Regions from separate parts of the Gordonia aquimaris genome, predicted to be linked through region 2. Evidence: riboswitches for the same ligand, from Rfam matches in the RefSeq annotation. Region 2 holds a riboswitch; the other holds the start of a gene.

Region 1 (5,186 bases), on a different contig from region 2:
TATTGCAGTCGCGCAGCCGAGCTGTCGATCACCCCACCCGGCCTGGGCGTCGACGGTGCGATGGCCGAGTACATGCTCGTCGACGACGCGCCATCTGGTGCCCATCGGCGATCTCGACCCGGTGCGCACCGCACCTCTCACCGACGCCGGACTCACCCCGTACCACGCGATCAAGGCGTCGCTGCCCAAGCTCGTCGGCGGCACCACCGCCGTGGTCATCGGCGCCGGCGGACTCGGGCACGTCGCCATCCAGTTGCTGCGTCACCTGACCCCGTCCCGGATCATCGCGCTCGACGTGACCGAGGACAAGCTGTCCTTTGCCAAGGAGGTCGGAGCCACCGAGGCCGTCCTGAGCAACGACGATGCCGTCGACAACGTCCGCGCGATCACCGGCAAGGACGGGGCGACGGCGGTTTTCGACTTCGTCGGCTTTCAACCAACCCTCGACATCGCGATGGGTGTGGTGGGCACCATGGGTGATGTCGTCATCGTCGGCCTCGGTGACGGCGCCGCCACCGCCAAGGTCGGCATGTTCACCCAGCCCTACGAAGTATCGGTACGCGCACCATACTGGGGCTCACGCAGCGAACTGATGGAGGTACTCGAGTTGGCGCGCGATGGAGTGCTCGACGTGTCCGTGGAGAAGTTCGCCCTCGACGACGGCCTCGACGCCTACCGCAAGCCCGCCGCCAACGACCTGCGCGGACGGGCGGTCGTGGTGCCGGGCTGAATTCGGTCCCACACCACACTCACTCGCTACGGTCAGTTCATGCGCTACGGAATCTGCATCCTGCCCGACCAGCCGTGGACGTCGACTCGACCGCTGTGGCAGCGTGCCGAACAGATGGGCTTCGACCACGCCTGGACCTACGATCACCTGGTCTGGGGCGGACTTCCGGATGCACAGTGGTTCTCCTGCATTCCCACGCTGACCGCCGCGGCCACGATCACCGAGCGCATCGGGCTCGGCGCTTTCGTGGTGTCGCCCAACTTCCGGCATCCCGTGGCGTTTTCTCGTGAGGTCCAGACACTCGCCGACATCTCCGACGACAGGTTCCTGCTCGGCCTCGGTGTCGGTGGTACCCCCGACGACACACTGCTCGGGCAACCCGAGGTCACCGTCGGGCGGCGCGTGGACCGCTTCCACGAGTTCACCGATCTGCTCGATCAGACTCTGCGCGTCGACCACGTGACCGCCGACGGCGAGTTCTACCGGGCGCGCGACATGCGGTTGGTCGGCGGCAGCGTGCGTGAGCGGGTGCCACTGTTGTTGGCGGGCAACGGGCCCCGGAATGTGCGGTTCGCCGCCGAGCGTGGTGACGGCTGGATCACCACCGGTACATCGGCATCCTCGCTCGACGAGTGGTTCGGCGGCGTGGCACGGATGTGTCGTGTGCTCGACGAGGCGCTCGCCCAACGCGCACGCGCCGACTTCCCTCGGTATCTCAGCCTCGACGCCTCCCCGCGCAATGCGCTGGAAAGTGTGCACCTGTTCGACGACATGGTCGGGCGTGCCGCGAACCTCGGATTCACCGATGTCATCGTGCACTGGCCACGCGACGATGAGCCCTACCGTGCGCCACTCACCGTGCTGGAGGCACTGGCGGCCCGCGGTCTGTCCTGACTCCGACACCGCGACCGCCGGCCGTCGATAGACTCGGCCGGGTGAGTGTGCGTGCGGGCATCGTGGTGACCGGGACCGAGGTGTTGTCGGGGCGGGTGGCCGATCAGAACGGGCCGTGGGTGGCCGATCGCCTCCTGACGATGGGGGTCGACGTCGCCCACATCACCGTCTGCGGTGACCGGCCCGCCGACCTGCTCGCGCAATTGCGTTTCCTGGCCGCCGACGACGTCGACCTCATCGTGACGACCGGTGGGCTCGGCCCGACCGCCGACGACCTCACCGTCGCGACCGTCGCCGACTTCTGCGGACGCGCCCTGAATCTCGACGCCGAACTCGAGGCACACATCACCGCGATCATCGACCGCTGGATGAAGCGCCGCAACGCCCAACCGGACAGCTCCCCCCTGCGCGCCGGAATCCGCAAGCAGGCACTGGTTCCCGACGGTGCCGTACCGATTCCACCCACCGGTACGGCACCCGGTGTGGCGATCCCGGTCGACGGGGCCGGCATGCCGACGATTCTGGTGCTGCCCGGACCGCCGCGTGAACTGCAGGCGATGTGGCCGACCGCGCTCGACACACCACCTGTCCGCGATGCGTTGGCGGCGCGGATCGATCACCGCCAGGAGGTGATTCGTGCCTATGGGCTGTCGGAGGCCGATCTCGCCGAGACGTTGCGCTTGGCCGACGACACGATCAGCGGTGTCGGCGATCTGGAGGTCACCACCTGCCTTCGGCACGGTGAACTGGAGATGGTGACACGCTTCGTCGCCGAGGCGGCACCCGCCTACGCCGAACTGGCCGCGCTGATCGCCGAACACCATGGGAAGCAGGTTTTTTCCACCGATGGATCGACCATCGACGACCAGGTCGTGGCCGCGTTGTCCGGTCGGACCATCGCGACGGCCGAATCCTGCACCGGCGGCATGGTCGCGGCCCGGCTCACCGATCGCGCCGGGTCGTCGGCCTATCTGGTGGGCGGTGTGGTCGCCTACGCCAACGAGGTCAAGTCCGGGCAGCTCGGCGTTCCGGCGGCGATGATCGCCGAGCACGGTGCGGTCAGCGAGCAGGTGGCGGCCGCGATGGCCGACGGCGCCGCCGACCGGCTCGGCGCCGATGTCGCGGTCTCCACCACCGGGATCGCCGGACCCGGTGGTGGTACGGACATCAAGCCGGTGGGCACGGTGTGCTTCGGGGTGGCCGTGTCCGGCCGGCCCACCGCGACCTGGACGCGATATTTCCCCGGTGATCGCGCCAATGTGCGGATGCTGTCCACAGTGGCGGCGATGCACCTGGTGGCGGGCGTGCTGGACGACCCTTCGTGACGAGGACCGAGGTACCGAACGCCGCACCAACCGGATAGCTGGGCAGTAGCCGACAGATCCGGCTTGATAGCCTGCACGCAGAGAACGGTGCCCATCCGCGGTATGCGGATGTCAGGGAACCCGGTGAGAATCCGGGACTGGCGCGCAACGGTGTGGGAAGACGAGCTTCGTCCATCCCGAGTCCGACTACCTGCCGTTCTCGTATGAGTCCACCGGGTATCTCGCGCACAGATCCCCCGACATCACGAGGTAGCCGTGCACAACGCTCACCGTCATCACCCTCTCATGTACGAGACGACACCTCGGTCACGGTGGTGACCGCCCGCGCGGCGACCCCACCCGATCTTTCGGCACGCCGGTTGTCGCCCGCCCCGCTGGCCGTGGCATTGGCGGCACTTACCGCCGTCAGCATCGTCACGTCGGTCGCATTCGGTTCCGAACACATTCCCGTAGCCGACGTGTGGGACACGGTCCTGGGGAGGCTGACCGGCGACACCACCGACACCGCGTACTCGGTCATCATCTGGGACCTGCGGTTGCCGCGGTCGGTGCTGGCCGCCATCGTCGGTGCCGGTCTGGCGTTGGCGGGCGCACTGATGCAGGCGCTGGTGCGTAACCCCCTCGCCGAGCCCTACCTGCTCGGGGTGTCGGCCGGTGCGGCGGTCGGCGCCACGTCGGTGATGACGATGGGAACACTCTCGGCGCTCGGCTTGTGGGCGCTGTCCGGCGGTGCCCTGCTCGGCGCACTCGCTGCCACTGTCACGGTCTATCTGGTGGCCCGCGTGCAGGGCGGTCTCACCGCGATTCGACTGATTCTGTCCGGAGTGGTGCTCTCGTCTGCGTTCATGGCGCTGTCGTCGCTGATGGTGTTCACCGCCGGCGACCCGCAGGCCGCCGAGAGCGTCATGTTCTGGATGCTGGGCAGCGTCGCGGGTGCCACTTGGGCGAAGGTGCAGTTGGCCGGCGTCGTCGTGTTGGCCACCCTGCTCGGCATGGTGGTGATCCACGCCTGGCTCGACGCCTACGCCGCCGGCAACGACACCGCGTCCTCGCTCGGCGTGCCAGTGGCTGCGCTGCGCACCGCGCTGTTCGCGGTGCAGGGGGTTCTGGTCGGCGTACTCGTCGCGGTGGCCGGCGGTATCGGCTTCGTCGGCCTGATCATTCCGCACGCCGCCCGCCTGGTGGTCGGTGCGACCCACCGGGCGATGCTGCCGGTCGCGGTCTGCGGTGGAGCGTTGTTCCTCGTGTGGGTGGATGTGTTCTCGCGCGTCGCCGCGGCGCCGCGGGAGATGCCGTTGGGCATCGTCACCGGCCTGATCGGCGCACCTATCTTCCTGTTCTTGATGGGTCGTCGGCGCTACACGTTCGGACCCACCGAATGAGCGTGCGCACCGACGCCGCGTCCTACGTCGCCGACCTCCGGGCCAACGGTGTCGCGTGTCGCCGCGGATCGCGAACGATTGTCTCCGGCGTCGATGTGACGATCCCCGCCGGTACCCGGATGGCGGTGGTGGGGCCCAACGGCGCCGGCAAGACGACGCTGCTGCGGGTGCTGGCCGGCCTCGAGACACCAGCAACAGGCGCCGTGTACGTCGGCGGCGCCGATCTGCATGCGATGCGCGCGCGACAGCGCGCACGGACGGTCGCCGTCGTCGCGCAGGAGGAGCAGCCGTCGGCGGAGTTGACAGTGGCCGAAGCGGTCGGCCTCGGGCGCACCCCGCACCGCAACCCGTGGGCCGCCGGCGCGGACGCCGAACGCGAGATCGTCGCCGACGCTCTGGAGATGGTGGGGCTCGGCGACGCCGGCGGACGTTCCTGCATCGCGCTGTCCGGGGGTGAACGCCACCGGGTCGTCCTCGCCCGCGCGTTGGCGCAGCAGACCCCGATGCTGGTCCTGGACGAACCCACCAATCATCTCGATGCCGCCTGGCGACTCCGGCTGATGCGCATCCTCGACAAGCTCGACCGCACCATCGTCGCCGCGATGCACGACCTCGACCTCGTCCTGCGACATTTCGACAGCGTTGCCGTCATCGCCGACGGTCGCCTCGTGACCCACGGCCCGCCGGTCGAGGTTCTCGACAACCGCGTTCTCCGTGACGTCTTCGCCGTCGACGGCGACATCATCACTCACCCCCGCACCGGCAGGCCACACCTGCTGCTCACCGACGCCACGCCGTCGCCCCCTCCTGGAAGGACACTCACATGATGCCCACCTTGCGTCCCGTCACCATCGG
Region 2 (5,186 bases):
TTCGCGGAATCGGGAGGCGAACATCGACGAGTCGGCGAGAGCGTCGGTGACCCACTGCTCGATCTCATCGGGATCGAGGACGAAGACCGACGCGCCCGGCGGGTCGTCGTCGGTGTCGGGCAGCCGCACGATGATGCCGTCGTCGGAGGCCGTGGTGGCGCCTTCGAGGCCGAGTGTCTGCAACAATCGTGCCGAGATCGCACTGGCCCACGGTGCGTGCACGCGCAATCCGTAGGGCGAGTGCAGAATCAGGCGCCAATCGCCGAGTTCGTCGCGGAAACGTTCCACCACCAATGTGCGGTCGGTGGGCAGGTGGCCGGTGGCCTCCTGCTGTTCGGCGACGAGGGCGGCGAGGTTCTGTCGGGCATTGTCGGTGAGCCCGAGCCGGTGCGCGTGTTCGGCCAATGTGTCGGGATCGGCCACCGCCCCGGTGAACTTGCCGATCGCCGCACCGAGTTCGGCGGGGCGACCGATCGTGTCGCCGATCCAGAACGGCAACCGGCCGGGCTGGCCGTAGGCCGGTGACACCAGCACCCGGTCGTGCGTGATGTCCTCGATGCGCCAACTCGTGGCACCGAGCGCGAAGACATCCCCGACGCGCGACTCGTAGACCATCTCCTCATCGAGTTCGCCGACGCGGGTCGACTTCTCGCCGACCATGAACACGCCGAACAGTCCGCGATCGGGGATCGACCCGCCGGAGGTGACCGCCAATCGCTGCGCCCCGCGGCGTCCGACGAGTGTCCCGGCATCCCGGTCCCAGGTGACGCGGGGCCGTAGTTCGGCGAACTCGTCGGAGGGAAAGCGTCCGGAGATCAGGTCGAGGGTCGCCTCGTACACCTGGCGGCCGAGCTCGCGGTAGGGCGCGGCGCGGCGGACGAGGTCGTACCATTCGTCCACGTCGAGGTCGTCGACCGCGGCGGCCGCGATGGTCTGCTGGGCGAGGATGTCGAGGGGATTCTGCGGTACCCGTAGTGCCTCGATGGCGCCGTCGAGCATCCGTTCCACGGTCACCGTGCAATGGATCAGGTCGGTCCGGTGCTTGGGGTAGAGCACCCCCTGCGAGATCTCACCCACCTGATGGCCCGCGCGGCCGATGCGCTGGAGTCCGCCGGCCACCGACGGCGGGGCTTCGACCTGCACCACGAGGTCCACCGCGCCCATGTCGATGCCGAGTTCCAGCGAGCTGGTCGCCACCACGCACGGCAGGCGTCCGGCCTTGAGGTCGTCCTCGATCTCGGCGCGCTGTTCCTTGCTGACCGAACCGTGATGCGCGCGGGCCAGGATCGGGGCGGCGCCACCGCTGGCGCCGCTGGCCATGATGTACGCGGGAGCACCGCCGGCGACGGTGGGGTTGGCGGACGGATTCGGCACATTTCCGGTGCGCTCGGCGTGGATCTCGTTGAGGCGGGCGGTGAGCCGCTCGGCCAGTCGCCGCGAATTGGCGAACACGATGGTCGCGCGGTTCTTCTCGATGAGGTCCACGATGGACGACTCCACGTAGGGCCACAGCGACCCGGCGGTGGGGGAGAACGCGTCGTCGAGGTCTTCGCCGGCAGGTGTGTCCGGTGGTGGCGGGATGTTGGCCATGTCCTCGACGGGCACGTCGACCCGCAGATCGAAGGTCTTGGCCGCCTTGGGACGGACCACCGTGCACGGAGCGCTGCCGCTGAGGAACTCCGCCACGACCTCGGGTGGACGGACCGTCGCCGACAGTCCGATGCGCTGAGCTGGCCGGTCGAGCAGTTCGTCGAGCCGCTCGAGGGAGAGCGCGAGATGGGTACCGCGCTTGGTGGCCGCGACGGCGTGCACCTCGTCGACGATCACCACCTCGACGTCGGTGAGTGTCTCGCGGGCGGCCGAGGTGAGCATCAGAAAGAGCGATTCGGGGGTGGTGATCAGGATGTCCGGCGGAGTTTTGACCAGGGCCCGGCGCTCGGCGGCGGGGGTGTCGCCCGAGCGCACCCCGACGGTGATCGCCGGTTCGGGCTCACCGAGTTCCTGCGCCGCCCGGGTGATGCCGGTCAGTGGAGCGCGCAGATTGCGTTCGACATCGACCGCGAGCGCTTTGAGGGGGGATATGTAGACGACACGTGTCCCGCGCTTCCGGTCGGGTCGGGCGGCGAGGCGATCCAGCGCCCACAGGAATGCCGACAGTGTCTTGCCGGAGCCGGTGGGCGCGATGACCAGGGTGTTGTTGCCGTCGGCGATGGAGGCCCACGCGCCGGTCTGCGCCGCGGTCGGTTCCTCGAACGCGCCGTCGAACCACCGCCGGGTGGGGGCGGTGAAGCGGTCGAGTACGGACGTCTTGCGGGGCACTCTGCCATCATCCACCACACGTCCGACAACGCCGGTAGTACAGTCATCACACACCAGTGCGCGGGGAATCCGGTGAGAGTCCGGAGCGGTCGCGCCGCTGTGATCCCGTCGCAGTACGGCCACCGAGGCCATCGGCGGCGGGAGAGCCAGAATGCCGCCTGGTGTGTGTTCGCCAACGGATGGGACGCGCAATCCCAGAAAGGACCACCATGACCGCCTCCACGCACTCATCATCGGCCCGCGCAGTGGCCGCGCCGAGCCTTGCGGTACCCAATGTCTCCGCGGCCAGCGCGGCGCTGTGGCTCAGCCTCACCGTGCTGCTCGCCGGGCTGGCCTATTACTTCCTCGGGTACGACCAGGGCGCGGTGAGCGTCTTCGGTTCCGACACCCACGTGCACGAATTCGTGCACGACGCCAGGCACTTCCTCGGTTTCCCTTGCCACTGATCGCCACTGGTAGGAGACAACCGAACATGGAGAAGAAATTCATCGGCGCAGGCCTGCTCTCGGGCCTGGTCGCCGGCATCGTCGCGTTCATCTTCGCGCGGCTGTTCATCGAACCCCTGGTGGTCGAGGCGATCGACTACGAAGAGGGACGCTCCCACGCCGAGGAAATGCTCGCCGGTGAGCACGGTGGCCACGAGCACGGCGAGATCTTCTCGCGCTCGATCCAGGAGAACGTGGGTGCCGGGATCGGAACCATTGTGTTCGCGGTCTGCATGGGCGCGTTCTTCGCGGTCGCGTTCACCGTGCTGTGGGCCTACCTCGGCCGTCGTCACCCGGCCACGGACCCGCGGATGGCCGCCGTGGCGCTGGGCGCGATCGGGTTCGTCGCGGTGTTCGCCGTGCCGTTCTTCGCCTATCCGGCCAACCCGCCGGCGGTGGGCGACGACGACACGATCGGTGCGCGCAGCGCGGCATTCCTGACGATCACCATTTTGTCGGTGGTGTTCGCAGTTGTCGCGGTGGTCCTGGCGTTGTGGCTGCGGCCACGGCTCGGCGGGCTCGTCGCGGGCGTGCTCGGGGCTCTCGCGTATCTCGTCGCGGTCTCTGTCACGATCATGCTGCTCCCGGAGTTCCACGAGGTGCCCGGCCCGCTGTCCGACGCCACCGGGCAGATCGCGTTCCCCGGTTTCCCGGGTGATGTCATCGGCGACTACCGGGTGTATGCGATCGCCAATCAACTGATCATGTGGACCGTGTTGACCGTCCTCTTCGCGCTACTCCTCGGACGTCTCATGCGATCGGGTTCCGACGAATCCCCCGACGCCCACGTCGCGCAGGTCGACGCCTGACGATGCTGATCGTCACCGCCGGCCGCACCGGCCCCAACAGATCGGTGCGGTTCGGCGGTGATGCATCTCTGGACGATCGTGGACGACGCGACGTGGCCGGACTCCGCGCGGAGGTCACCGCGACCATCGGCACCGGCCGTGTTGCCGGTGGTCCCGAGCGTGCGGTGGTCGAGTCGTCTGACGTGTTGCAGATCCAACCCGTGACGACACCAGCTCTCCGATCCCTTGATGTCGGTCGGTGGACGGGGCGGATGCCGACCGAGATCACCCCGGATGACTTGGCCGCCTGGTTCACCGATCCGGTCGCCCGCCCGCATGGTGGGGAGAGCGTCGCACGGTTCGTGGAGCGGATCCACCGGTGGTATGTCACCGATGGCGCCGATACCGACGTGTGCGTCGTCTCGATGCCGGTTGCACAGGCACTGCTGTGTACCGACCCCGAGGAGTTCTTCGGCGTCGAGATCCGACCGGCGACGATCTATCACCGCTGACAACTCTCGCCTCGGACGGCCGGGACAGCGGACCCAAGACACGAATTTCGGAATCCGTACCTTTACAACCCGGGTGACGCCTGACACAGTAACCTGGCAGGAAAGTGGAACATGTTCAGCCCGTACTGGCGGGCGCGGCGGTGGGGAGTTGTGACGATGTTCGAGTGGTCCGAAGAAGACCTGATGGTGCGGGATGCGTTGCGCGCGTTCATCGACAAGGAGATCAAGCCGCACATCGACGAACTCGAGACCGGTGTTCTGCCGCCGTATGACATCACTCGCAAGCTGCTGGCGACCTTCGGTGTCGACGCGATGGCCAAGGACGCGTTGGAGAAGGAGCTCGCGGCAGAGGCGGCCGGTGAGAAGCCGTCGGGCGGCGGTGGCGGCGGTGGCATGTCCGGGTCGATGTTCATGATCGTCAACATCGAGCTGGCCGGGGTGTGCCTCGGACTGGTCGGTTCGATGGGCGTCAGTATGGGGCTGACCGCCTCGACGATCCGCGGCAAGGGAACACTGGCGCAGAAGAAGCGGTGGCTGCCCGAACTCGTCACGATGGAGAAGGTGGGCGCGTGGGCGATCACCGAACCCGATTCCGGGTCGGATGCGCTGGGCGGCATGAAGACCACGGTTCGCCGCGACGGTGACGACTACCTGCTCAACGGGCAGAAGACGTTCATCACCAACGGTCCCTACGCCGACACCATCGTCGTGTTCGCCAAACTCGACGACGGCAGCGACACCCCGATGCGCGATCGCAAAGTGCTCTCGTTCGTCCTCGACAAGGGCATGCCCGGTCTCACCCAGGGCAAGCCGTTCAAGAAGATGGGTATGACGAGTTCGCCGACCGGTGAACTGTTTTTCGACAATGTGCGCTTGGGTAAGGATCGTCTGCTCGGCGAAACCGAGGACACCGGCGCCGACACCCGCGGCGGTGAGGGCGCCAAGGCAGGATTCACCGCCGAGCGCGTCGGCATCGCCGCGCTCTCGTTGGGCATCATCAACGAGGCGCAACGTCTGTCCATCGACTACGCCAAGACCCGCAAGCTCTGGGGCCAGGAGATCGGCCAGTTCCAGCTCATTCA

The links. A riboswitch is a leader RNA that binds a small molecule or an ion and turns the genes downstream of it on or off. The one in region 2 is predicted to bind cobalamin.
Region 1: it holds a riboswitch for cobalamin, as region 2 does, so the genes downstream of both, OSB52_RS22220 (FecCD family ABC transporter permease) here and OSB52_RS12665 (CbtB domain-containing protein) in region 2, are expected to answer to the same signal.

The regions. Positions count from the first base shown of each region.
Region 1 covers NZ_JAPKFM010000033.1:5,707-10,892, forward strand. The annotation lists partial or broken gene OSB52_RS22205 (NAD(P)-dependent alcohol dehydrogenase) at 1-730, shown strand, start outside; gene OSB52_RS22210 (LLM class flavin-dependent oxidoreductase) at 770-1,624, shown strand; gene OSB52_RS22215 (competence/damage-inducible protein A) at 1,666-2,949, shown strand; cobalamin riboswitch at 3,018-3,161, shown strand; gene OSB52_RS22220 (FecCD family ABC transporter permease) at 3,264-4,331, shown strand; partial or broken gene OSB52_RS22225 (ABC transporter ATP-binding protein) at 4,427-5,158, shown strand; gene OSB52_RS22230 (ABC transporter substrate-binding protein) at 5,155-5,186, shown strand, end outside.
Region 2 covers NZ_JAPKFM010000012.1:18,099-23,284, forward strand. The annotation lists gene OSB52_RS12660 (ATP-dependent helicase) at 1-2,319, opposite strand, end outside; cobalamin riboswitch at 2,357-2,496, shown strand; gene OSB52_RS12665 (CbtB domain-containing protein) at 2,529-2,765, shown strand; gene OSB52_RS12670 (CbtA family protein) at 2,792-3,613, shown strand; gene OSB52_RS12675 (histidine phosphatase family protein) at 3,616-4,104, shown strand; gene OSB52_RS12680 (acyl-CoA dehydrogenase family protein) at 4,261-5,186, shown strand, end outside.